DNA from 4 places in the Solibacillus sp. FSL R7-0682 genome. Region 2 is predicted to be linked to each of the others. Evidence: riboswitches for the same ligand, from Rfam matches in the RefSeq annotation. Region 2 holds a riboswitch; each other region holds the start of a gene.
What was found. Region 2 has a riboswitch for cobalamin ahead of MKZ17_RS14320 (hypothetical protein). Riboswitches for the same ligand answer to the same signal wherever they lie in the genome.

Region 1 (6,257 bases), 630 kb from region 2:
ATCATAATAACAAAATTGATAATAGCCCTTTTGAATAGGTCAGTTGAAAATATACATTACTGTTGAAAAAATAGATACTTTCATCCTATAATAATAAGGTTATATAAGAAAAGAAGGGCGGTCCACTTTACCATGAAAGATGTCGGAAAGAACGTCAAAATTAAGCTCGTTTCTTCCATCATTCCAACTGAGGGCGAGCTTGAAAAATATGAAATGTGGCTTGAAGGCAACCTTCTAGAAAAGGGTGGCAGTCATTATTTACGCTACGAAGAAGTACAGGAAGAATTACAAATTCAAACGACTGTTAAGTTAAACCCAGAGCGATCGTTTATTAACCGTAATGGTGGTGTTACTATGCGGCTACCGCTAAATCCCACAATACGTGAGAACGGGCATTATGAAAGTCCCTTTGGCTCATTACCACTTGTGACACATACAGACCAGCTAGCGATTGAGGTCAATAAGGGAGACAAAGTTTCAGGAAACTTTAAAACACAATATGATCTTATAATTGGCGGCAATTCAGTCGGCAAATACACATTAGAAATTCAATTTTCGGAGGTACAGTAATGAACGCAGTAGAACAATTACAGCAATCGATTAAAGATGCGTTAAAAGCGGCGATCGATAAAGCAGGCTTAGTAGAAGCTGGCACAGAAATAAATATTCATTTAGAAACACCAAAAGATAAAGCAAATGGCGACTTTGCAACAAACGTAGCAATGCAACTAACTAAATTAGCTAAAAAGCCCCCACGTGCTATTGCAGAAGCAATTCTAGAAAATCTTGAAACAGCAGGCACAGATATTGAAAAAATCGACATCGCAGGCCCTGGTTTCATGAACATTACCGTACGTAAAGATTTCTTAGCAGGTGTTGTAAAAGCGGCATTCGAACAAGGACAAAACTACGGTCGGTCAAACGCTGGTAATGCACAAAAAGTACAAGTGGAGTTTGTTTCTGCAAACCCAACAGGTGATTTACACTTAGGACATGCCCGTGGTGCGTCAGTAGGGGATTCTTTATGTAACGTAATGGACTTCGCAGGCTTTAACGTATCTCGTGAATACTATATTAATGACGCAGGTAACCAAATTAACAACTTGGCGTACTCATTAGAAGCGCGTTACAAGCAGGCATTAAATATGGACGCTGAAATGCCAGAAGACGGTTACCATGGGCCAGATATTGTTGAAATTGCTGGGAAATTAGCAGAGCAATTTGGTACTGAAATTTTGGAGAAATCAGAAGAAGAACGTTTTAACTTCTTCCGTGAGCACGGTTTAAAATTAGAATTAGCGAAATTACAAAACGATCTAAAAAACTTCCGAGTTGAATTTGATGTTTGGTATTCCGAAACATCTTTATACAAAAATGGGAAAATTGAGATTGCTTTAGATAAGTTAAAAGCAAATGGTCACGTATTTGAAGAAGAAGGCGCAACTTGGTTCCGTTCAACTACATTTGGTGACGATAAAGACCGCGTATTAATTAAAAACGACGGTTCATTTACTTACTTAACACCAGATATCGCATACCATGAAGATAAATTACATCGTGGCTTTGATAAATTAATTAATATTTGGGGCGCGGACCACCATGGTTATATTCCACGTATGAAAGCAGCAATTGAAGCGTTAGGATATGACCGAGGTACATTAGAAGTAGATATTATCCAAATGGTGCAGCTATACAAAAACGGCGAGAAATTCAAAATGTCGAAACGTACGGGTAACGCAGTTACAATGCGTGAATTAGTAGAAGAAGTGGGCTTAGATGCTGTACGTTACTTCTTTGTAAAAACGGCAGGCGATTCACATATGGACTTTGACTTAGATTTAGCTGTTTCACAATCTAACGAAAACCCAGTGTATTATGCACAATATGCACACGCACGTATTTCGTCAATTTTACGTTCAGCACAAGAGCAAGGATTTACAGCTTCTTTAGAAAATTTAGCGTTATTAACAGCTGAAAAAGAAGAAGACGTACTGAAAAAAGTGGGTGCATTCCCACAAATCGTGGCAGATGCAGCGAAACACCGCACACCACACCGTATCGCCAACTACATTCAAGATTTAGCAGCTGCATTCCACAGCTTCTACAATGCGGAAAAAGTATTAAACCAAGATAACAAAGAGCTAACTGAAGCGCGTCTTGCATTAATTACAGCAGTAAAAACAACATTAGCAAATGCATTGAAATTAATTGGTGTATCAGCACCAGAAAAAATGTAAACAACGAACTTCTGTAAAAATACAATCCCATTCTGTAGCGAAAGGCGAAGCCGACAGCTACAAATGCATTGAAATTAATTGGTGTATCAGCACCAGAAAAAATGTAAACAACAAACTTCTGTAAAAATACAATCCCATTCTGTAGCGAAAGGCGAAGCCGACAGCTACAAATGCATTGAAATTAATTGGTGTATCAGCACCAGAGAAAATGTAAATTACTTTTAAGGGAGCCTTCTTCAAACGAAGAAAGCTCCCTTATTTTTAGCTTGAAATAATTCCTATATAATTGACTCAGGAATTTCCGACATTAATATTGAACTCAATAATAGAGTGGAGAGTAGAATAAATAAAATAGGTGGTGTTTCATTTGAGTAAACAATTATTTATTCATACGGAAGAACAACGTGAATGGTTAAAAAAATTAGAGACATTGGAGGAAAGCTTTAAAGCAAACGCTCGTAAAATAGATGAAGAATCTATTTTTCCATTTGAAAATTTCAAAAAGCTACGTGAAATAGGGTATACAAAAATTACTTTACCAAAACAATATGGCGGTGCTGGTTTATCGGTCTATGATGCAGTATTACTTCATGAAACATTATCAAGTTATTGTGGTAGCACGGGGTTAGCAGCTTCATGGACAATTCAAAACGTCGGTGAAATTTTTGAAAATCGTTATTGGCCTGTAGAAAAAATAGACTGGTTCGCTGAGCAGGTCAATAATGGAGCGACCGTAAACCGGGCAGTAAGCGAATTTGCCATGGGTAGTCCTGTACGAGGGGGAAAACCAGGCACAACAGCTGTAAGAGATGGGGAGTTCTATCTTATTAATGGACGTAAAAATTATACGAGTGGAGCCCCAGATTTAGATTATTTTTTAGTGTCGGCCTGGATTGAAGATGATAACCATTTAGGGTTTTTCCTCGTTCCAAAAACAGCTAAGGGTGTATTAGTAGAAACTACGTGGGATGTTATGTCGATGCGTGGTACAGGAAGCGATGATCTTGTACTTAATCATGTACGTGTGGAGCGCTCTAATTTAGTTGAAATACCAAGTTATTCTACAGGTTTTAAACTGAATGGATGGCTGTTATTAATACCTGCGACATATTTAGGAATTGCTCAAGCAGCAAGGGATTATGCAGTACAGTTTGCTAAAAACCATTCACCAAATAGTATTCAAGGGACGATTGCACAACTACCGAATGTCCAAACGTTAATTGGAGAAATGGATTTAGCTTTAACAAATGCACGTTTTACGATTTATGGAGTTGCGCAGTTATACAATGATGCTACAAAAAAAGCTGAAATCGTCAACGAAATCAATATCGCAAAGCATGTCGTAACGAATACGGCGATCGATGTTGTTGACAAGGCAATGCGACTTGTCGGGGCAAAAAGTTTACAACGTTCAAATCCACTTCAACGCTATTACCGAGATGTGCGTGCGGGTCTTCACAATCCACCAATGGACGATTTAACAATAAAACGCTTAGCGGAAACAGCAATTCTTTAATGATTATAGAGGAATTTTCTGAAAATTTTCCAATCGTTACATACATTAAATTTAATTTCCGCTATAATGTAAGAAGTAAAAAATGAATATTACGTGTGAAGGTTCTTATTTTTATTTGAAAATAAGGAGTAAAAGGGAAATCGGTTCAAATCCGATGCGGTCCCGCCACTGTAAATGCTAGTTTGTATCAAAAGCCACTGATTATGTTTATTGGGAAGGCGATACGAAATGTTCAAGCATAAGCCAGGAGACCTGCCTTTACATTACCCAAATGATACCTACGCGGATAGGATGGGGTGAATAATTTTTATATTATTTACTTTTATCTTAAGTCTCCTAATGTAGGAGGCTTTTCTTTTTGAGGAGGAACTATCAATGAAAAAATGGCAACAATTATCTTCTGTAGGACTTGTATCACTCGTAATTCTTTCAGCATGTGGTGCGGAGGAAGCTACAAATAAGACACCTAATGAAGAACAAACGGATCAAACGACAGAACAAACAAAAGCACTATTTCCAGTGGCGTTAAAAGATGCTTTACAAAAAGAAGTGACAATGGAAAAAGCACCGGAGCGCATCGTATCACTTATCCCATCCAATACTGAAATTTTATTCGAACTAGGGCTAAATGAACAAATAGTCGGAGTTAATGATAACGATAATTATCCAGAAGAAGCGGCTACGAAAGAAAAAGTAGGTGGAATGGAATTCAATATAGAAGCCATTATTGCATTGCAACCGGACTTAGTATTAGCGCACGAATCAGGGCTTTATAGCTTTGGTGAAGAAGCGATAGCACAACTTGAAGCAATAGGTATTCCAGTATTCGTTGTAAAAAATGCCTTAACTTTTGAAGAAACATATACAACGATCGAGCAAATTGGTCAGCTAACGGGGAAAACGTCTGAAGCGACTGAAATAATTGCCTCTATACAGCAAGGGATTACAGAAATCGAAAACAAAGTAACGGACCTTGAAGAGAAATCAGTATTTATCGTTGTTGGAACAGAACCTGATTTATATGCAGCAGGGCAGGATACTTTTATTGATGAGATGTTAGATGTTCTGAATGTTGAAAATGTTGTGCAAGAGCTAGGTTGGCCAATGTATAGTGCTGAGCAATTTGTGAGTAGTAATGCAGATGTGATTTTAGTCACGTATGAGAGTGATATAGATGCTATTTCAAACAATGCAGCATATGCAGAAATGAAGGCAGTGAAGACTGACAATATTAAACTTGTTGATGGCGATACAACAACACGTCAAGGTCCTCGAATTGTAGAAGGTATTGAGTCAATCGCAGAAGCAATTTATCCAGAGGCATTTAATGAATAAAAAATATACAATCGCTTATGTAATATCGATTGTATTACTTTTTAGCAGTGTTTGGATTGGTATTTCATTTGGTTCGGTCGATATTCCCTTTTCGACATTATGGGATAAAACGACGGATCCTGTAGCATACAGCATCCTTTGGAAAATTCGTATGCCTCGTGTCATTTTAGCAGCATTAATCGGGGCATCACTGGCTATTGCGGGTGCAGCATTTCAAGGCTTACTTAAAAATCCATTAGCGGATCCATACACTCTGGGTGTTTCATCAGGGGCTTCCGTTGGTGCAGTTATGACAATTTTTTTAGGCATTTCAATTCCGGTGTTAGGAACGTTTACACTACCGGTATTTAGTATGGCTGGTGCTGCACTTACAATGTTTGTCGTATTAAGCTTTGCGAAGCTAGTAGACCGTACGATGAAAATGGAAACTTTAATTTTAACAGGAATTATTTTTAGTTCTTTTCTTGGCTCATGTATTTCATTGATGGTTGCTTTAACAGGTGAGCAACTCCGAGAAATAATTGGCTGGCTATTGGGTAGTGTGTCGATGCGCGGCTGGCCATATGTAAAAATGGTTGTTCCATTTATGATAATAGGAACGGTCATGCTTTGGTTAAAGCGCCGTGAGCTAAACGCGATGATTTACGGAGAAGAACGTGCGCAATATTTAGGGGTAGATGTAAAACGGAGTAAATATATCATTTTAGCAGGTGGTTCGATTTTAACAGGGGCCGCAGTAGCAGCATCTGGTACGATTGGCTTTGTTGGGTTAGTTGTACCACATATGGTCCGGATTTTAATCGGTGCAGATCATCGACATTTATTAAGTCTTTCTTTTTTAAACGGTGCAAGTTTACTTGTCATTTGTGACTTAGTATCCCGTACAATTATTGCCCCAATAGAGCTTCCAATAGGGGTGATTACATCCTTTATTGGGGCTCCAGTGTTTGCTTATATATTCTTTAAGCAACGAAGAAAGGGGGTAGCGTAATGTTAAAAGTACATCAATTAACAGGTGGCTATGCAGGGGAATCGATTGTTAAAAATATGACGTTTCACGTGAAAAAAGGCAAGATTCTTGGTATTCTCGGTCCAAATGGTAGTGGGAAATCGACATTATTAAAGCTGATTAGTGGAGTAATAAAGCCTACAAACGGAGAAGTTTATAT
Region 2 (6,257 bases):
ATTTCTTTTCGAAGCTGATTGAGTCTTTTTTGTCCAATCACATCTTCTACTTCCTTTAAAACATCTTTTGGTATCCCATAAATCCCCCAAGTAATCGATGCTTTTGAAAAAATCTTACGCAATTTTTTTATTTCCTCTAAAGATAAATCAATCTTCTTCTTTTTGGCAAATTGCTGAACTTGCTTATCATTCATTTTCTGAAGATTTTCAGCCCACTCTAACATGCTAATTTTCATCATCCTTTCAAGTTTATTTCCTTTACATATAGATAAAAGTCCTTTATACTATCAAATTGTAAATCGTAATGATTTTGAATTAGAAAGAAGCGAGTGAAATGAAAAAAACGTTAATTGAACTAAAAAATGTGTCATTTCAATATGAATATACGCAAGTACTGAAAAATATTTCATTGAAAGTCGAAGAAGGAGATTTTCTAGCACTTTTAGGGCAAAATGGTTCTGGAAAATCGACACTATTAAAGTTGATTTTAGGGCTGTTAAAGCCCATGTCAGGTGAAATTTACTTATTTGGTGAACAGGCAAGTCAATTCAACCATCGTGAATGGATTGGTTATGTGTCACAAAAATCCAATGCCTTTAACTCAGGCTTTCCTGCAACGGTTGAAGAAGTGGTGAAAAGCGGCTTAACAAAAAAGGCTGGACTATTTAAAAGATTACCAAAAGATGCAGATGTATTAGTTAGACGTGCTTTAGCGGATGTTGGTATGGAACAGTATGCAAAACGTAATATAGGACAATTATCTGGTGGTCAACAGCAGCGTGTATTTATTGCCAGAGCATTAGTTGCACAACCTAAATTACTTATTTTAGATGAGCCAACAGTTGGGATTGATCACGAAAATGTGCAAGCATTTTATGATATGCTCGCACACTTAAATGCGCACCATAATATGACATTAATTTTAGTAACACATGATGTGGATACGGTATCGGATCGAGTGAGCCATGTTGCTTGTTTAAATCAAACGATCCATTTCCATGGCTTTAAAAATGATTTTGATACGATTTCTGAAGAGCAGCGGGCAAGCTGGTACGGTCATTCTGTTCGAAAGATTCATTAAGAGGAGAAGGCAGAAATGATAGAAGCGATATTTAATTATGAATTTTTACAAAACGCCTTTTTCTCAGGGCTTATTATAGGGGTCATTGCTCCATTACTTGGTGTATTTATAGTCGTACGCCGCTTATCCTTAATAGCGGATGCACTATCCCACGTGACGCTAGCAGGGATTGCTGGGAGCTTATATTTAAGTCAAACGTTTGTTGGGTTAGCGTTGCTAAATCCTATTTATTTAGGGATTATCGCATCGGTAAGTGGCTCTATATTAATTGAGCGCTTACGTAGGCTATATAAGCATTATGAAGAGCTTGCAATTCCGATTATTATGTCAGGTGGTATTGGTATTAGTGCTATTCTAATTTCTCTTGCAAGTGGCTTTAATACAGATTTAATGAGTTATTTATTTGGATCGGTATCGGCAGTATCTAGACAGGATTTATATGTAGTATTTGCAATTGCTATTGTAGTGGTAGTATTTTTATTAATTTTCTTTAAAGAACTATTTGTTTTATCCTTCGATGAAGAATTTGCAAAAGCGAGTGGTCTCCCAGCTAAGTGGATCCATTTATTATTTATGGTTGTCGTCGCATTAGTCATTGCAGCGAGCATGCGTATTGTGGGGATTTTACTTGTTTCAAGTTTAATGACTTTACCAGTAGCAGCTGCGATGCGATTAGCACGCGGCTTTAAAGAAGCGATAATTTACTCTATTGTATTTGGAGAATTAGCGGTAATCATTGGACTTGTATCGGCGTTTTACTTAAACTTAGCACCAGGTGGTACAATTGTTGTAACATCAATCGTTATTTTATTATTCGTTATAGTAAGTAAAAAACTTGTCTTAAAAATGACAACAAAAGCGGAAGGGGAAGAAGTACTGTGAATATAACGCGTGCGTGGGAAATATTAAAAGATAAAGGCTATAAAAAAACAGATAAACGAGAGTTAATATTAAATATGTTTGCAGCCACTGATAAATATTTAACAGCTCGTGATCTATTAGTTGTACTTAAAAGAGACTTCCCAGGGATGAGCTTTGATACAATTTATCGTAACTTAGCAACATTCGTAGAATTAGGTATATTAGAAGAAACAGAGCTTAATGGAGAGCGAAATTTCCGTATGCAATGTGAATCGGATCATCATCATCACCATTTTATTTGTCGAGATTGTGGAAATGTGAAGGAATTGTCAGTTTGTCCGATGGAATTGCTAGGAGAGAAGCTTCCAGGCTATGCGGTTGAAGCACATAAATTTGAAATTTATGGGAAATGCCCGGAGTGTTTGTAAGTGAACGAATTATTAAAGATTTCGCTACTTCATCCATTTAAATTGTGTGTATTGAAAAACTATTTGCATAATTTAGAGGATATGTTAAAGTGAATTTACAAATTGAATAAGTTTGCAGGAAAAAGATGCTTTTTGCATAAATGGGAATTCGGTGTAAATCCGAAGCTATGTCCGTAACTGTAAGCACTGATGAACACGAGTAAATAGACCACTGCTTTTTAAGCGGGAAGGTACTTGTTAGTAAAACGAAGTGCAAGCCAGGAGACCAATCTTTTTCTAATCGTAACAACCCTCTTCGGAATTAAAGAGAATGTACGGCAAAGAATACTCGTATTCTATTATTTTATAATATGACGTTTTTAGCCATCCATTGTCTTGGATGGCTATTTTTATTTGCCATTTTCAATTGTTTCAAGGGGAAATAGAGCATCTTAAGGGGGAAATAAGATGAAAAAAGATATTCGCTTTTCATGCTATCCATTCATGCGTGAAAAAAGCTCGTTAGTCGATTATGAAATACGTACGGATTCATTAACGACAAGGATTGGTGCTGTGTTACCAACAATATTGCATGATGAGAAAGGGCAAGTAGTGCTCCAGGATTTACAAGTCATTCATCCACTTGCTTACCATGTGAATGGTTCGGTTCGTGGAAAGCTAGCCATTACAGAAGACGATTTAAATTGGTTAAGTGCGCGTTATGACTTTTATGTCAGCCAAGTTAAAGACACGATTCAGCAGTTTTTATTACCACAAGGTGTTGAAAGTGCTGCTCGACTTCATATATGTCGAAGTGAAGCGAAAAAGTCATACCGTGCTTTACATAAAGTAAGCGAAGAACGTGACATACCTGAAATTTTATTTGATTTTTTAGGATTACTAGCAAATATATTTTTCGTTATGGCGGTTTATTTAAACAAACAGCATGCGCATAGTGAAACACCATTTATTAGTAAATCCTACCCGATGAAAAAGAAAAAGGAGAATAACGATGAAATTTAAGATGAAATGGGTCGCACCACTAGCGGCAGCGTTATTATTAACTGCATGTAATTCAACAGAGGATTCTGCAAAGGAAACACAGAAAGGTGACACAGCTAAACATACAGAAGAGGAAGTAGTAGAAGGGCCTTATACGGTAGTAGATGACCGTGGAATTGAAGTGACGTTTGACGCAGTACCAGAAACGATTGTGTCACTACAGCCGAGTAATACAGAAATTTTATTTGAACTAGGTGTTGGCGATAAAATTGTTGGTGCTACGGACTATGATACGTATCCAGAAGCAGCACAAAAAATTGAACGAGTTTCAACTTCTACAGTAATTAATGCAGAACGTATTGTTGAGTTAAATCCAGACGTCGTTGTTGCTTATACAATTGGAGATGAAGCACAAATTACACAGCTTGAAGATGCAGGCTTAAAAGTATTCGTTATTGCATCCGCTACATCGTTTGATGATGTTTACTCAGATATTATTCAATTATCAGAAGTAATGGCAATTGAAGAAAAGGGACAAGAAGTAGTAACTACAATACAGGGGCAAATTAAAGAGGTTCAGGAAAAAACAGCTTCTGTAGAAACAAAACGTAAAGTTTACTATGAAGTTTCACCTGCTCCAGACATTTGGACAACAGGTAGCGAGACATTCCAGCAAGAGATTATGGATGCGGCTGGTGTAGAAAATATATTTGCAGATCAATCTGGCTGGTTAAGTGTTACGGAAGAAGATGTCATCACAAGAAATCCTGAAGTAATTTTATCACCTGCTACATATATGGAAGATGCTATTGGTGAAATTTTAGGTCGTGCAGGATGGGACAAAATAGGTGCTGTAGCTAATAAACAAGTTTATTTAGTAGATGGCGACATAATGTCACGTCCAGCACCACGTATAGGTAAGGCAGTTCAAAATATGGCGGAAGCAGTCTACCCAGAATTATTTAAATAAGGTTACAATGAAAGGAACAGGCTTTTAATGAAGCTTGTTCTTTCTTTTAGCGTTTACAAGGTGGTGGACTGGTTGATTTTTATTACGGGTGGCGTAAGAAGTGGGAAAAGTGCATTAGCGGAACAGATGATATCGCAATGTGGGTTAGACAAGCACTATCATTATATAGCGACGGGTGTTCCATTTGACGAAGAAATGAAATCACGCATTCATCGCCACAGGATGGATCGTGAAAATCAATTGTTAAATTGGCATACAATTGAAATGCAAGTGGCATTTCCTGAAAATGCAAAAAACTTTTCGGGAAATGATGTACTATTGTTTGAATGTGTCACAACATGGCTTTCAAATGTTATGTATGCTGCAGAAAGAGTAAAAGACCCACAACAGTTTATTCATACGCAAATTGCTTTATTTCAACAACAACTGCTTTTTTGGCAGGAGCGAAGTGTTAAAATGATTATTGTTTCGAATGAAATACTAGATGAACCAGCCTCAAAGTACGATGAAGTAAATCAATATCGTAAATTACTTGGTGGGCTTCATCAATGGCTAGTGAAACAAAGTGAAGAAGCGTATGAGGTACAATTTCAACTTGTACAGCGTTGGAAATAAGGGGTGAGCAAGTTGAAAAATAGTGTGACTGGATTTTTTTTAGCATGGCAGTTTTTCTCCTCAGTGCCAGTAAACAAACAATTACATATGAATAAAAAATCTGTTACGTGGATGTATGCAAGCTTACCAATTATTGGTCTTATTATGGGGAGTACTTTAGGTACAGGTATTTATCTAATATGGAGCTTTAGTAATCTTTCGAATATACTTCTAGCCATATTACTTGTCGTTGGGATGATAGTCTTAACGGGTGGGCTTCATTTAGATGGATGGACCGATATGAGCGACGCATTTTTTTCTTATGGAGATAAAGAGAAACGGCTTGCTATATTAGATGATCCTCGTACAGGTGCATTTGGTGTAATAAGTGTTGTTTGCTTATTATTATTAAAAGTAGGTTTTATTTTTGAAACGCTTGAAAAAGGGCAAATGGAAGTGATTGCTTATATTGCCGTTATTCCGTTTATTGCACGCATTGGCATGTTATTATATTTTTTAACGATGCCTACATCAAAAAAAACAGGATTAGCAGCATATTTTAAGGGTGAAGTAATCACAAAAATGCTTTGGCTTATTTTAACTATTTTTACTGCAATTTTTATTATTCTCGTGTGCTATTTTAAATTTTTAAATTTACTAATCGTATTCATTGTTATGATCGTAGCTATCTTGTTGTATCGAAAGTGGACAACGAAGCATTTTGGCGGAATGAGTGGAGATTTGCTAGGCGCATTAGGTGAAGGTTTGGAGGTTTTATTGTGGCTAGTCGTGTTGTTTTGCATTTAATTCGTCATGAAAAAACAGCTGCCAATGTTGAGCGGAAATATATTGGCTGGACAGATGAATCGATTTTAATGAATGTCCAAGCTAATTTCAACATTAACATTCAGCCAAACATTGTATATGGAAGTGATTTAAAGCGTTGTAAGCAAACTTCTTTATGTTACTTTCCAAGGGCACAATTTATTCCAGTGCCTTCTTTACGTGAATTGAATTTTGGTGACTTTGAAATGAAAACCTACGATCAATTAAAGTATAATGAGATTTATCGTCAATGGATTGATCACCCTTTTAAAATTGTGCCACCGAATGGAGAGGACTTTCAAATGTTCGAACAAAGAGTGTTAAACGCATTGTATGAAATTGTCAAACAAGGCGGCGAATATACTTTTGTTGTTCATGGTGGGGTCATCCGTCTGTTATTGGCAAAGCTAAGTTTCGAAGAGCAAATATTTCAACAAGTACTAGCGAATCACCGTACAATGTATTCATTAGCATGGGATAGTATAGAACACTTTGTAGGAGGTGCCAGATGTACGTC
Region 3 (6,257 bases), 1.1 Mb from region 2:
CTTCCCGCACAATCCATTCGTGAGGAACATAGGTCAATTCGTGCTGTTCATGGGATTTCGTAAAGGGTAACCACTTAATAATGGCTTTTCTACGGTAATGGTCGTACACTAAGTTCCTTGCCGCTTGACGGATATACGTAGAAATATTGCTTACTTTCGATAAATCGGTTTTATATAGACGTAAAAATGCTTCCTGGGTTAAGTCCTCTGCTAATTCAGCATTCGACACCATATAGCGTATGTATTGATAGATTGGTTGAAACTGTTCCTCGTACACCGTATCAAAATCCATGCTCATCACCTCACTTACTTTTATAGACGATTAAAATTAAGAAATATGTAAAATTTTTTCTAATTTCAATTATGAACAGGGAACTAAAAAATAGAAACCCCTAGAAACCCGCATTTCTTGCATGAAATAAAAAAAGCTCCTCTCCAATATGAGAAGAGCCTTATCTATTTGTTATGCAATAACTTCCTGCTCGCGCAATGCTTTCGCAGCCTTTACCATATTTTCTAAAGCCGCAATCGTTTCAGGCTCTTGTCGCGTTTTTAAACCACAATCAGGGTTTACCCAAAATTGCTCCTTCGGTATAACTGCTAAACTTTCCTTTAAAATATGCGTCATTTCCTCAATAGATGGTACGCGTGGACTATGAATATCGTACACTCCTAACCCAATACCAAATTCATAAGGATTTTCTTTCAATGATGCAATCAATTCTCCGTGACTTCTAGATGTTTCAAGAGAAATGACATCTGCATCTAGCGCCCGAATTGGCGCGATAAAATCATTAAATTCGCAATAGCACATATGGGTATGAATTTGTGTGTCGTTTTGCACAGCTGAAGTAGCTAATTTAAACGAATTCACTGCCCATTGCAAATAGTCCTCCCAGTTTTCTTGTCGAATGGGTAAGCCTTCACGAAGTGCTGGTTCGTCAACTTGTATAATACGAATACCCGCCTGCTCTAGTGCGTCAATTTCCTGGCGTAGCGCAAGTCCAATTTGGTACGCTACCGCTGCCCGAGGGATATCATTTCGGACAAATGACCAATTTAAAATTGTCACAGGTCCAGTTAGCATTCCTTTTACATAGTTGTCTGTTAATTGCTGTGCCTCTGCTACTTCTTTAACAGTCATCGTTTCTGTCCATTCGACATCCCCATAAATAATCGGTGGTTTTACGCAACGTGAACCATAGGAAACAACCCAAGCATATTGCGTGAAGGCAAAGCCCGTTAGTTTTTCACCAAAATATTCGACCATGTCTGTTCTCTCAAACTCCCCATGAACGAAAACATCTAAGCCAATTTCCTCTTGAATAGCAATCCAACGTGCTGTTTCTTCTTTTACAAAGAATTCATATTGTTCATGAGATAATTCATTTTTCCGCCACGCTGCTCGGTTTTTCTTAACGGCAGATGATTGTGGAAAGCTACCGATTGTCGTAGTCGGAAAATCAGGTAATTGCAAGGACTCTTTTTGTATTTTTTGGCGGGCTTCAAAAGGAGCTGGTCGCTTAAAGTCGTCTGCCTTTACTGCTTTCATTAATGCATCTACTCGCTCATTTTTTCGTACAGGATGAGTAGCTAGCGCTTCAATTGCTTGCATACTAATTGCTACACTATTTGCCTTTTTCCAACTGCCTGTTTGTAAATAACCACTCACTGCAACAATTTCTTCGATTTTTTCATTTGCAAAGGCTAAAGTATTTAGTAATACTGGATCAACGTTTTGCTCACTTTTAGTTGTCACCGGAACGTGCTGTAGACTGCATGATGAGCTTAACCACACATTTTTTGCTTCACTTAATTGCATAATAGCTTTAACACCCGATAATGTTTCTGCCAAATTTGCTCGCCAAATATCACGTCCATTAATAATCCCAATTGACAATACTTTATTTGTTGGAAAACCATATTTTCGTAATGCCTGGTAATTCTCCTTTTTGCCATGAACAAAGTCTAGACCAATGCCAGCAACTGGTAAGTGGACGAGTGTTTCATATGAGGTAAGTGCTTCAAAATACGTTTGTACCATTAGCTTTGCAGCAGGTACACTTTCAGCTAATTGCTTGTAAATTTCTTCGATTAGTTGAACTTCCTGCTTAGATAAATTTTTCGTGAGAGAAGGCTCCTCCAATTGAATCCACTGTGCCCCAGCTTCCACCAGCTCATTTAGTACCTGGGCATACAGTGGAATAAGTGCGACAATAAACGCTGCTCGAGATTTTTCGTTATAGCCCTTTGATAAATCAGCAAATGTATAGGGACCAATTAATGTAGGCTTAGCATTAAAGCCTAAATCCTTCGCTTCAAGGTAGTATGTTAAAATTTTATTTTTCTTTAGTGTTAATTTTTGTCCCTCATATTCTGGCACGATGTAATGATAATTCGTGTTAAACCATTTTGTCATTTCACTTGCAATTACATGATCTGTCCCACGAGCCATAGCGTAATAAAGCTCTAAATTTGTCACGTCCCCAAGCGACTCGTAACGACTTGGAATTAGATTAAACATTACAGCTAAATCTAACATGCGATCGTAATATGTAAAATCGCCCACTGTTACCAAATCAAGCCCAAGGTTTCGTTGACGTGTTATTTGTGATTTACGGAGTACCTTCATCTGTTCCTCACATTGCTGTTCGGAAATTTCTTTCTTCCAATACGACTCAACTATACGTTTCCATTCACGTTGCTCTCCGATATACGGATAACCAACAACTGTACTAACTACACTCATTTGATAAGCCTCCTTTTTTTACATAACCAAAAAGGCTACTTTCCGGTAATGGAAAATAGCCTGGACTTATCTATGCATCTTGAAAAAGCGTATTTAAAGTACGCACATTCGCACAGAACACCACCTATTTCCTCGTAGGCATTTGGTGTGTACTAGAATGAGGCAGGTCTCCTGACTTCTCTTCAACGCTCTTCTTGCCTTCCCGTTTTACAGTGGCATTAGTTAGATTCGCTCCGAGTTACAGTTGCGGGACAGTGTTGGATTTGCACCAAGCTTCCCTTTTAAGCTTATTCTCATAAGCACCTCTTCTTACACGTTATGTAATTGGTTAACACTATATCATAAAAACTTTAAAATAAAAACTAATTTTCTGATAAATTAGTTTTTTCTAAACATTTAATGCAAATACACGTATTGTTTTTAATCGACCTCTGAAGTTGATTTAATAATTCAGGCTTAATGGTAACCGTCATGCACCAACAATTTTTTGCATCTTCAATTTGACAATGGTTTGCTTGATTGCAAATTGGGCAACTATTTGCTGTCAATGAACTTCCCTCATTTCTAGTTCGTAATAGAAAACGCCTTGCACACGAATTCATGCAAGACGCTTTATCCATTATAGATATTTTTTTACAGCTTCTACCGCCTCTTCTACCGTCGAAACAATGACACCATTTTGCTTAATGAGTCCAACGACAAATAAGTTTCGGTAAATAAACTGATTTTCTGTTCCATCTGCAATAAGCGCGTCAATTTTTTTTGAATTCGTTCGCCCTAATTGACGCACATCTGAAAATAACGCAACAATTGGACGATTGAGCATTGAAAACGCACCAATCTCTGCAGCGACACCCGAATCTATTTCCACCCCATCAATAACAGCTATTAAAACATCACTTTCTTTTAAACTATGTATATCTGCCTGTGCAATTGCTAAGCTATTTGCATAGGCATTTTTATCGTTTATGGCATCATTTTCTTGTGGTACGTATAATTCAATTGACGGCATTGCCGTACGGAGCTTGTCGGCAATTATTTCATTTACATAGCGGTCTCCGATTGAAAATAGACCATTCGCTAAATAAGCTTTCATTCAAACACCTCATTATTTAATTTTAAATGTTTTTACAACTTTCCATGTTGTTACGCCTATTAAGAGGCCTAATATTACATAAAAAGGCCAGCCAAGTGTAGCATCCGCGCCACTTGCAATTTCTACCGTCTTCCATACGATATATGCAAATAATATATTGATGATATTTTTCGTATAATTAAGTAATTGGCGACTATTTAAATAAAAGTCCCGTGCATTTGATTCGTTTATCCGCGCTGGGTAGTTATGAGTTTCTGGATTTTTCTCAAAAATCATAAGAAAAAATTGCATAAACGTCGCAATGACCGGCAAAATAAAAAGCTCATATTTCGATCCCCAGCGGTCTACCTCCCCATTTGCACCGTAATGTGCTGGTACTTGCTCGGGTAAGCCGCTCCAATTAAATAGTAAAATTGAAAATAAACAGGCAAGTGCCACATAACCAATCGTGTCCGCTAGCCACTCTGACTTTGTCTTTGCAATATGTAATTTTGGGCGATTATATTCGTTCATAGAAAACCCTCCTCACCTAGTATACGGTGAGATTAGAGAAAAAGTTTCAAGACGCTTTGTACGCTTTATTATAACAAATCATTTATACTAATGGAAAACCATGTCCATTTTTTGATGGGAGAATTGCTATGCTAATAGATATTATTCAATTTTTGCGTGAAATAGATCAAGTCATCTTTCGCTACATAGAAGAGCTTGGACTCTATATTTATTTATTACTCTTTGCTGTTGTTTTTAGTAAAACAGCCTTTGTCATTTTTACATTTTTGCCTGGGGACAGTACCGTCTTTACGAGCGGTACTTTAGCAGCGATCGGAAAGCTTGAGCTTTGGGTGCTTTTCATTTTATTCATTATTGCAACAACCCTTGCTGATAGCAACAACTATTTTATTGGCAAAACCGTCCGGAAAATCCCGCGCAAACGTAATATTTTTATGCGCTTTATATCCGATTCAACAACGGAAAAGGCAGCTCAGTTTTTAAACGACTATGACCGAATCGCTATTACATTTTCTCGCTTCGTCCCATTAATGCGTACAATGACACCATTCATCTCAGGTTACACAAATTTCTCGTACTGGACGTTTTTGCGCTACAATTTTTTAGGGGCAGTCGTTTGGACTTCTGTTTGGCTTGGAGGAGGATTTATACTCGGAAATATTTCGTGGGTGGAGGACAATCTTGTATTGACGTTAAGCGTAATTACTGTTCTTGTATTTGCCTTTACGGGATATGCTTATTTGAAGCAATTTAAGAAAAAGCAAATGTCCATGTAAATGAAAAATACCGATTCAAAAAATAGGTATGCTCGCTCGTAGCTTACTTTCGACTACTCTCTAAAAAGTAAAAATTGAATGCCCATGACATGAATTTCTTCAAATCATGTCATGGGTATTTTAATTTCAAAGAAATAGCGCTCACTAGATACGTACAAAAACTTGCTGGTACCTCTACTACTATTTTATTGAAAAAAGTTGTCGTAACGGCAACGGCATTTTTGCTACCTTCTTTTTTTCAAGGTCATAGAAGCACCCCTTTTGTGAGCCTACACAATGAATTGTCTCATCAGAAGCTATTTCCAATTCCATTTCCCATCTCGTCTCGCCAGACTGAAGTAACCAGCATCTACCCGTCGGCTTATCAAAAATCGTTAATGGTGCTTTATAGGTAGCCTCCGTTTTCATAAGGATTGGTGAGATATTTCCCCTCAACATTTGATCTAGTGGATAGTATTCGTTCAAGAAGGCCATTCGTAAATCCTCGAACCAACGTATATAAACGATATTGCTTACAATGTCCATTGCATCAATATCATAGGCATTTATCTTAATCGGTATTTCAGCAATCAGCTTTCTTTCTGTCATTCAATATCCCTCTCCCTTCATTTATTTTTGCAATTATATTTGAACCGTGCATTATTGTAGAAAAAAATCACCCCAAAAGTTAGTTTTCACTCTAACTTTTGGGGTGCAACACCACGAAGGGGTTGTACATTTTTTGTTAATAATAGTTGTTTGTTCTTTTTTCTGCTAGTTCATATGCAAGACGAATAGTCGATACAGCTAAGTCCGCATATGTGATTTCAGAATTCGGATTGAAACGATTTTTATCAACAGGTAATATGCCCATCGCATTTGCAACCGCTACGTAGCCAATATATTTCGGATTTACATCAGCTGCATCTTCAAACTCTAATTGATAAATTTCACTATGCTTCGCTGCCGGTTCAAGTCCTAACGTATGCATATACCAAACTGCTAATTCTTCTCGTGTAATTTTTGCTTCTGTATTAAATTCCGCTCCATCTACCTTAATAATTCCCATAGATACTGCGCGCTCTACAACTGAATATAACGGATGATCTGGTGAAATATTCGTAAAGGATTGCTTCATTTCGCC
Region 4 (6,257 bases), 980 kb from region 2:
AATACCAGTATTCCACAACGATCTAATGCAGCTGCTTATGATCCAACGGTAAGTTATGAGAATCTGGATGTGCGTTTTTGGGAAGATCAGCAGCCGGACATTGGTTTTTATATAAACGCTTCGTCACGTTACATTCTAGAAACGGTAATTGCACCTTCGATGGGTAGTACATTTGGAGAATGGTCGGTTATGGATCTATTACGAGGAATGTACACGGGCTACGATTATATTAACTATATACCGGCAAACTATTTCACGGACTATATAGGAAGAATTGAAGGCTATGTTGATATGAAAAATGGTAATCTGGACCGCAATAAATCTACAGAATGGTCTCGATTAACATTGGCACTTACTGCACTAGGTTATCCAATTACCGATGTCGCAGGTTATGATTTTGTAGCTCGTTTATCAGAATCACATAAGTTTTCATATCGTCAAGGTATTAATGGACCGATTTGGGAGATTATTGCATTGGATACAGGTGGTTATGAATTATATCCTGATCCATCCAATGATGATGTCAATACGGTAGGGAAAATGATTGACTATATTTTAAATAAGGAAATCTCGAACGGGGGCTGGGCTTTAAGCGGTGGCATTCCTGATCCAGATATAACGGCTATGGCTTTACAAGCATTTGCACCATATTATCTCAATAGTAGTCGTTACGACCAAACTGGTGCGAATGCAACTTATCAAGAGTTTGCACAAGCGGTGGAGCGAGCAATTGTTGTATTATCGCAAATCCAGCTAACTAACGGAGGTTATAATAGCTGGGGAAGTATTAACTCGGAAAGTACTGCACAAGTAATTGTAGCGCTGACAGCTATGAATATGGATCCTTTAGCTACAAGTATATCGTTACCAAATATTAATCAAACTGTTGATTTTATCACAGAAGGTAAATATGAGGATGGCGTTTGGACAAATAATATGATTGATGCTTTGTTAACATTTTGGGCAAATGGTAGTGGTTCTTCGCCAGAAGTGGGGGGCTTTAAGCATGTAACCGCAGGCTATGATGGTGGGGGTGGCTCTGGTACAAGCGTTAACGCGATGGCCACAGACCAAGCATTATATGGACTTATTGCGTATGATCGCTTCAAGAAAAGCGAAAAAAGCTTATATGATATGAGTGATATGCAAAATGGCGAATACCAATATATGACTGCAAGTAACAATACAATTTACTTTGATGGCAATCAAGTTGGTGAATCTTCATCAAAAACGGTATCACCTTATGCTGTAGTTGACATTCCATCCTCATCAGCAAAAGATTTTGTTGCATGGAATACAAAGCAAGACGGCACAGGAACTACATATATGCCTAATGAACGTTTAGTTATGCCAGATGAAGACATTACACTCTATGCTCAAACGAGTAGCACGATGGGGGAATATGAGTGATGGCAATATTCAAAAGGTTATCAAGCTCATTGATGAATTTCTTACCGCTAGAAGTCTTACAAAGGAGCATCTGGAGCTAAGCTTCCATACGAATATGCTTTATATGGAATTTCTAACACATTCTCAATGGTACAGAAAGCACTAGGTAAAGAGGCGGTGAACCAAGGGGCTAACTTAGCTTCAATTCTTGATGGATATACAGCAAAAGAAGGTCACCACTTAAATATCAACATACTTAACAGCGATACTTTACTAGACGCTATGGGGCAATCAGAAGAATATCCATAATCAACGATTCGTGTATCTGGTTATACTGTTAACTTCATAAAATTAACGTGTGAACAACAAATCGATGTAATCAAGCATATTTTCCACAGAAACCTGTAATTTATGCTCTTTATCTATACAAAGACCAAATTGAAATGACAACTCTTAATAGTTGTAGTTCATTTTGGTCTTTTATTTTACTAGAATTCACTTTTGCATAGGTGTAAGGATAGATACTAGGAGGAGAATTGTGAAATGAAAGGAAATATCATTTCATTGAAACATACGGTACAGTTAATGGACTAAAAATGGGAAATGATTTTTCTATCGTTAAAATGGACCTAGGAAAAATATTAATGTCGTCTTTAATAAAATAAATCTATTAAATTACATGTATCTGTACTTTTATGGTAATTATATTAATTTGGGATTTTAATAGGTATTTCAATCTATTTTTAAATATATCGAATATTTTAAATTATTTTTGTGTTAGAATTTCTTTTAATTGAATAAATCTTGCAGGATAAAGACGCCATTACGGCTTAATAGGGAATTCGGTGAAAGACCGAGACTGTTTCCGCAACTGTAAGTGCTGATGAAATGAGAAAAACCACTGTTGAAAGAAATGATATTCTAGTAAATGGGAAGGACTCAAAGTAAAATGATGCACAAGTCAGGAGACCTATCTTTATCTGATCGTATTAAATCACTTCGGAAATAAAGGGACTATACGGCAAATAGAGAACGAACATTTTAATTTTGTCGCGTCTATTTACCGCTATCCAATTCCTAGGGTAGCGTTTTTTTGTTGTCCTAATACGACACTTGATTATATTCAAAAAATTAATAGGGGGGAATGTGAAAACATGCAAGCATCTTTCAAAAAGTTATTATTAGTTTCTATTATGTTTATGCTCGTAATTGCCAATACGCCACAACGAGCTAATGCAGCTGCATATGATCCAACTGTAAGTTTTGAGAATCTAGATGTGCGTTTTTGGGAAGATCAGCAGCCAGACATTGGATTTTATATAAATGCTTCGTCACGTTACATACTAGAAACGGTAACTGCACCTTCGATGGGTAGTACATTTGGAGAATGGTCGGTAATGGATTTACTTCGAGGTATGTATACTGGCTATGATTATATCAATCACATACCGGCAAATTACTTTTCAGATTATTTAGGGAGAATTGAAGCCTATGTTGATAATAAAAATGGCATGCTAGACCGCAATAAGTCTACAGAATGGTCTCGTTTGACATTAGCACTTACTGCGTTAGGTTATCCAATTACCAATGTCGCAGGTCATGATTTTGTAGAATATTTGTCAAGATCACATAGTTTTTCATATCGTCAAGGTATTAATGGACCGATTTGGGAGATTATTGCATTGGATACAGGTGGTTATGAATTATATCCTGATCCATCCAATGATGATGTCAATACGGTAGGGAAAATGATTGACTATATTTTAAATATGGAAATCTCGAACGGGGGCTGGGCTTTAAGCGGTGGCATTCCTGATCCAGATATAACGGCTATGGCTTTACAAGCATTTGCACCATATTATCTCAATAGTAGTCGTTACGACCAAACTGGTGCGAGCGCAACTTATCAAGAGTTTGCTCAAGCGGTGGAGCGAGCAATTGTTAAATTATCAGAAATCCAACTTTTAAATGGTGGATATGATAGTTGGGGAAGCATAAACTCGGAAAGTATTGTGCAAGTAATTGTAGCGCTGACAGCTATGAACATGGACCCTTTAGCTACAAGCATATTGTTACCAAATATCAATCAAACTGTTGATTTTATCACAGAAGGTAAATATGAGGATGGCGTTTGGACAAATAATATGATTGATGCTTTGTTAACATTTTGGGCAAATGGTAGTGGTTCTTCGCCAGAAGTGGGGGGCTTTAAGCATGTAACCGCAGGCTATGATGGTGGGGGTGGCTCTGGTACAAGCGTTAACGCGATGGCCACAGACCAAGCATTATATGGACTTATTGCGTATGATCGCTTCAAGAAAAGCGAAAAAAGCTTATATGATATGAGTGATATGCAAAATGGCGAATACCAATATATGACTGCAAGTAACAATACAATTTACTTTGATGGCAATCAAGTTGGTGAATCTTCATCAAAAACGGTATCACCTTATGCTGTAGTTGATATTCCATCCTCATCAGCAAAAGATTTTGTTGCATGGAATACAAAGCAAGACGGCACAGGAACTACGTATATGCCTAATGAACGTTTAGTTATGCCAGATGAAGACGTTACACTCTATGCTCAAACGAGTAGCACTATGGGGAATATGAGTGATGGCAATATTCAAAAGGTTATCAACCTCATTGATGAATTGCCTACCGTTGGAAGTATTACGAAGGAACATGAAAATAAGATTAAGCAAGCTAGAGCAGCTTTTAATCGTCTAACTGTACCGGAGCAACGAAGTGTAACTAATTTAAGTAAGCTAGTGACTTTAGAAGGTCTACTCAGTGGATTGCTGTCTCAATATGATGATGAATTGAAAGTAGAGAACTTAATAAAAACAATAGATTCACTTTATAATGTTTCTAATATTACGCTAGATTATCAAATTGCGATTGAAAATGCCCGTATTGCTTATAATATTTTAACTGCTACGCAAAGACTTCAAATTACGAACTACTGGAAGTTAGAGTCACTAGAAGCAAAATTAAAAGTAGCAGAGGATTTAGACAAAAAAGAAACAACAGTAGCAAATGTTATTTGGCTTATTGATAATTTACCAAAAGTCGAGCAGTTAACTCGGGCAGATAAAGAAAAAGTAAGAGAAGCTATTGCTTATTACGAGGCACTTTCAGCTGATCAAAAAAAGAATGTGACTAACTATAGTAAACTTACTAAACTTGAAGAACGCTTAAAAGTGCTTGAAAAAGAGGCACTTGAAAAAGAGGAACTAGAGGACGAAATTGATTCTGATGTATTTGATGAAATGGTTGTAAATGGGAAAACACTAACAATTCATTCAGCAAAAACCGCGGGTGAATATTCAGTCACTATTCCTGCTGAAACGCTACAAAGCTCTATTAAGAAATATGGCATTAAAAATCTTATAGTAAAAGATACACGCGGTGTAACTCTTTCAATGTCAACTGAGCAATTAGTAAAAGAGTTGCAAAACAATAAAAATGCACAAACTGTAAAATTTCAGATTTCAACGTTTGACTATCAAAATGAAATCTTTACGGTAGATTTCTCAATAAAACTTACGAATAAGAAAAAAGTCAATATTAAACTAAACGATGGTTATATTTCACTTAAAGTACCATATAATTACTTTTTAAATGGTAAAAAATTAAAAGATAAATATTTACTAGAAGTGGGTAGTGATAACCCAACAATTCCACATGTTTCAACAGATAAGGCAGTCACTATAAAACTAAAACAAGGCGGGAAGTTCCTGTTTAATTCAAATAATATATTCTTTACAGATATAGGGAATGTTTCTAACGCCGATGAAATTTTATATTTAGCAAATCGTCAAGTCATCAAAGGTAGCGATAATGGTACATTTGCTCCTAATAATGATATTACACGTGGCCAATTTGCAGTAATGATTGCTAGAGCATTGAAATTGCAAGCCTCTGGAAAAACATCTTATTTTGTGGATACAAAAGGTAAGTGGTACGAGCAAGAAGTACAAGCAATCGTAGAAGCGGGCATAGCAAAAGGTACTTCTCCTGCAACCTTTAATCCAGAGGGCAAGTTAACCAGACAGGAAGCAGCATCGCTTATGGTTAATTTATTGCGCTATGTTAAATTTGATGTGGATGCTGTATTGAGTCGTACACCATATACAGATGCACATAAAATTGCAAAATATGCCCGAGCGGATGTTGGTATCTTAAACACATTAGATATAATGACTGGAAATACAAAAGGTGAATTTGCACCAACAGTCAATTTAAAACGATCACAAATGGCAAAAGTATTGAAACGTACATTAAATATTGCTGAAATGATGTAAGAAAAGTAGGAGTGAAACAATGACTAACATTAGAAAGATACTTCTTAGCTTTCTCGCCGTACTGTTAGTTCTTTTCCCAACCGTAACTTCATTGGGGTTAGAAAATAACAATGCTTATGCACAAGAAGTAGAAGATATCACGTTAAAAGTTGATTTAATAGACGGTTTAGAAACCAAAGCAGATAAAATGACCTTCGATTTATGGGCTAGGACATTAGATGACGTCAAAATAGATACAAATAATGTACATGTAACGAACAACGGCGATCCTGTTCACATTAACTGGAACGATGATGTGAAAACAAGTTATACATTAAACCTTGTCGTTGGTGTTAATGAAGTCAATATTGTTGTTAAGCATGAAGATCATGAACATAGCCGCTCATTTACAATTACGCGAAAAGAAGCACAAGATGGAGATGTAATTGGATCCTTTACATTTAGTATGGATGCATTCGTTGTAGGGTTAGGCTATTTAATTGAGCCAGTTAAAGTGGATGTTATTAAAGGAGATAACGCAGCCTATCATTTGGATCGAGTTTTAAAAGAACATGGCTTTGA

Region 1: linked by a shared signal. The riboswitch ahead of MKZ17_RS17275 (ABC transporter substrate-binding protein) and the one ahead of MKZ17_RS14320 (hypothetical protein) in region 2 are both predicted to bind cobalamin.
Region 3: linked by a shared signal. The riboswitch ahead of metE (5-methyltetrahydropteroyltriglutamate--homocysteine S-methyltransferase) and the one ahead of MKZ17_RS14320 (hypothetical protein) in region 2 are both predicted to bind cobalamin.
Region 4: linked by a shared signal. The riboswitch ahead of MKZ17_RS09360 (S-layer homology domain-containing protein) and the one ahead of MKZ17_RS14320 (hypothetical protein) in region 2 are both predicted to bind cobalamin.

Annotation. Positions count from the first base shown of each region.
Region 1 covers NZ_JBBOUI010000001.1:3,439,124-3,445,380, reverse strand. Annotated here, with positions in the region: gene MKZ17_RS17290 (DUF1934 domain-containing protein) at 133-570, shown strand; gene argS (arginine--tRNA ligase) at 570-2,237, shown strand; gene MKZ17_RS17280 (acyl-CoA dehydrogenase family protein) at 2,605-3,753, shown strand; cobalamin riboswitch at 3,836-4,027, shown strand; gene MKZ17_RS17275 (ABC transporter substrate-binding protein) at 4,129-5,088, shown strand; gene MKZ17_RS17270 (FecCD family ABC transporter permease) at 5,081-6,079, shown strand; gene MKZ17_RS17265 (adenosylcobinamide amidohydrolase) at 6,079-6,257, shown strand, end outside.
Region 2 covers NZ_JBBOUI010000001.1:2,812,385-2,818,641, reverse strand. Annotated here, with positions in the region: gene MKZ17_RS14340 (isopropylmalate synthase) at 1-224, opposite strand, end outside; gene MKZ17_RS14335 (metal ABC transporter ATP-binding protein) at 335-1,081, shown strand; gene MKZ17_RS14330 (metal ABC transporter permease) at 1,097-1,963, shown strand; gene MKZ17_RS14325 (Fur family transcriptional regulator) at 1,960-2,370, shown strand; cobalamin riboswitch at 2,463-2,658, shown strand; gene MKZ17_RS14320 (hypothetical protein) at 2,818-3,372, shown strand; gene MKZ17_RS14315 (ABC transporter substrate-binding protein) at 3,362-4,321, shown strand; gene MKZ17_RS14310 (bifunctional adenosylcobinamide kinase/adenosylcobinamide-phosphate guanylyltransferase) at 4,394-4,936, shown strand; gene cobS (adenosylcobinamide-GDP ribazoletransferase) at 4,949-5,722, shown strand; gene MKZ17_RS14300 (histidine phosphatase family protein) at 5,695-6,257, shown strand, end outside; gene MKZ17_RS14295 (bifunctional adenosylcobinamide kinase/adenosylcobinamide-phosphate guanylyltransferase) at 6,249-6,257, shown strand, end outside.
Region 3 covers NZ_JBBOUI010000001.1:1,759,789-1,766,045, reverse strand. Annotated here, with positions in the region: gene MKZ17_RS09050 (RNA polymerase sigma factor) at 1-292, opposite strand, end outside; gene metE (5-methyltetrahydropteroyltriglutamate--homocysteine S-methyltransferase) at 464-2,749, opposite strand; cobalamin riboswitch at 2,894-3,071, opposite strand; gene MKZ17_RS20585 (cysteine-rich CWC family protein) at 3,112-3,351, opposite strand; gene MKZ17_RS09040 (nucleoside 2-deoxyribosyltransferase) at 3,369-3,845, opposite strand; gene MKZ17_RS09035 (DUF1648 domain-containing protein) at 3,858-4,358, opposite strand; gene MKZ17_RS09030 (DedA family protein) at 4,487-5,134, shown strand; gene MKZ17_RS09025 (acyl-CoA thioesterase) at 5,315-5,722, opposite strand; gene MKZ17_RS09020 (YcdB/YcdC domain-containing protein) at 5,859-6,257, opposite strand, start outside.
Region 4 covers NZ_JBBOUI010000001.1:1,828,438-1,834,694, forward strand. Annotated here, with positions in the region: gene MKZ17_RS09350 (InlB B-repeat-containing protein) at 1-1,410, shown strand, start outside; partial or broken gene MKZ17_RS09355 (glycine radical domain-containing protein) at 1,477-1,797, shown strand; cobalamin riboswitch at 2,188-2,381, shown strand; gene MKZ17_RS09360 (S-layer homology domain-containing protein) at 2,544-5,696, shown strand; gene MKZ17_RS09365 (S-layer homology domain-containing protein) at 5,716-6,257, shown strand, end outside.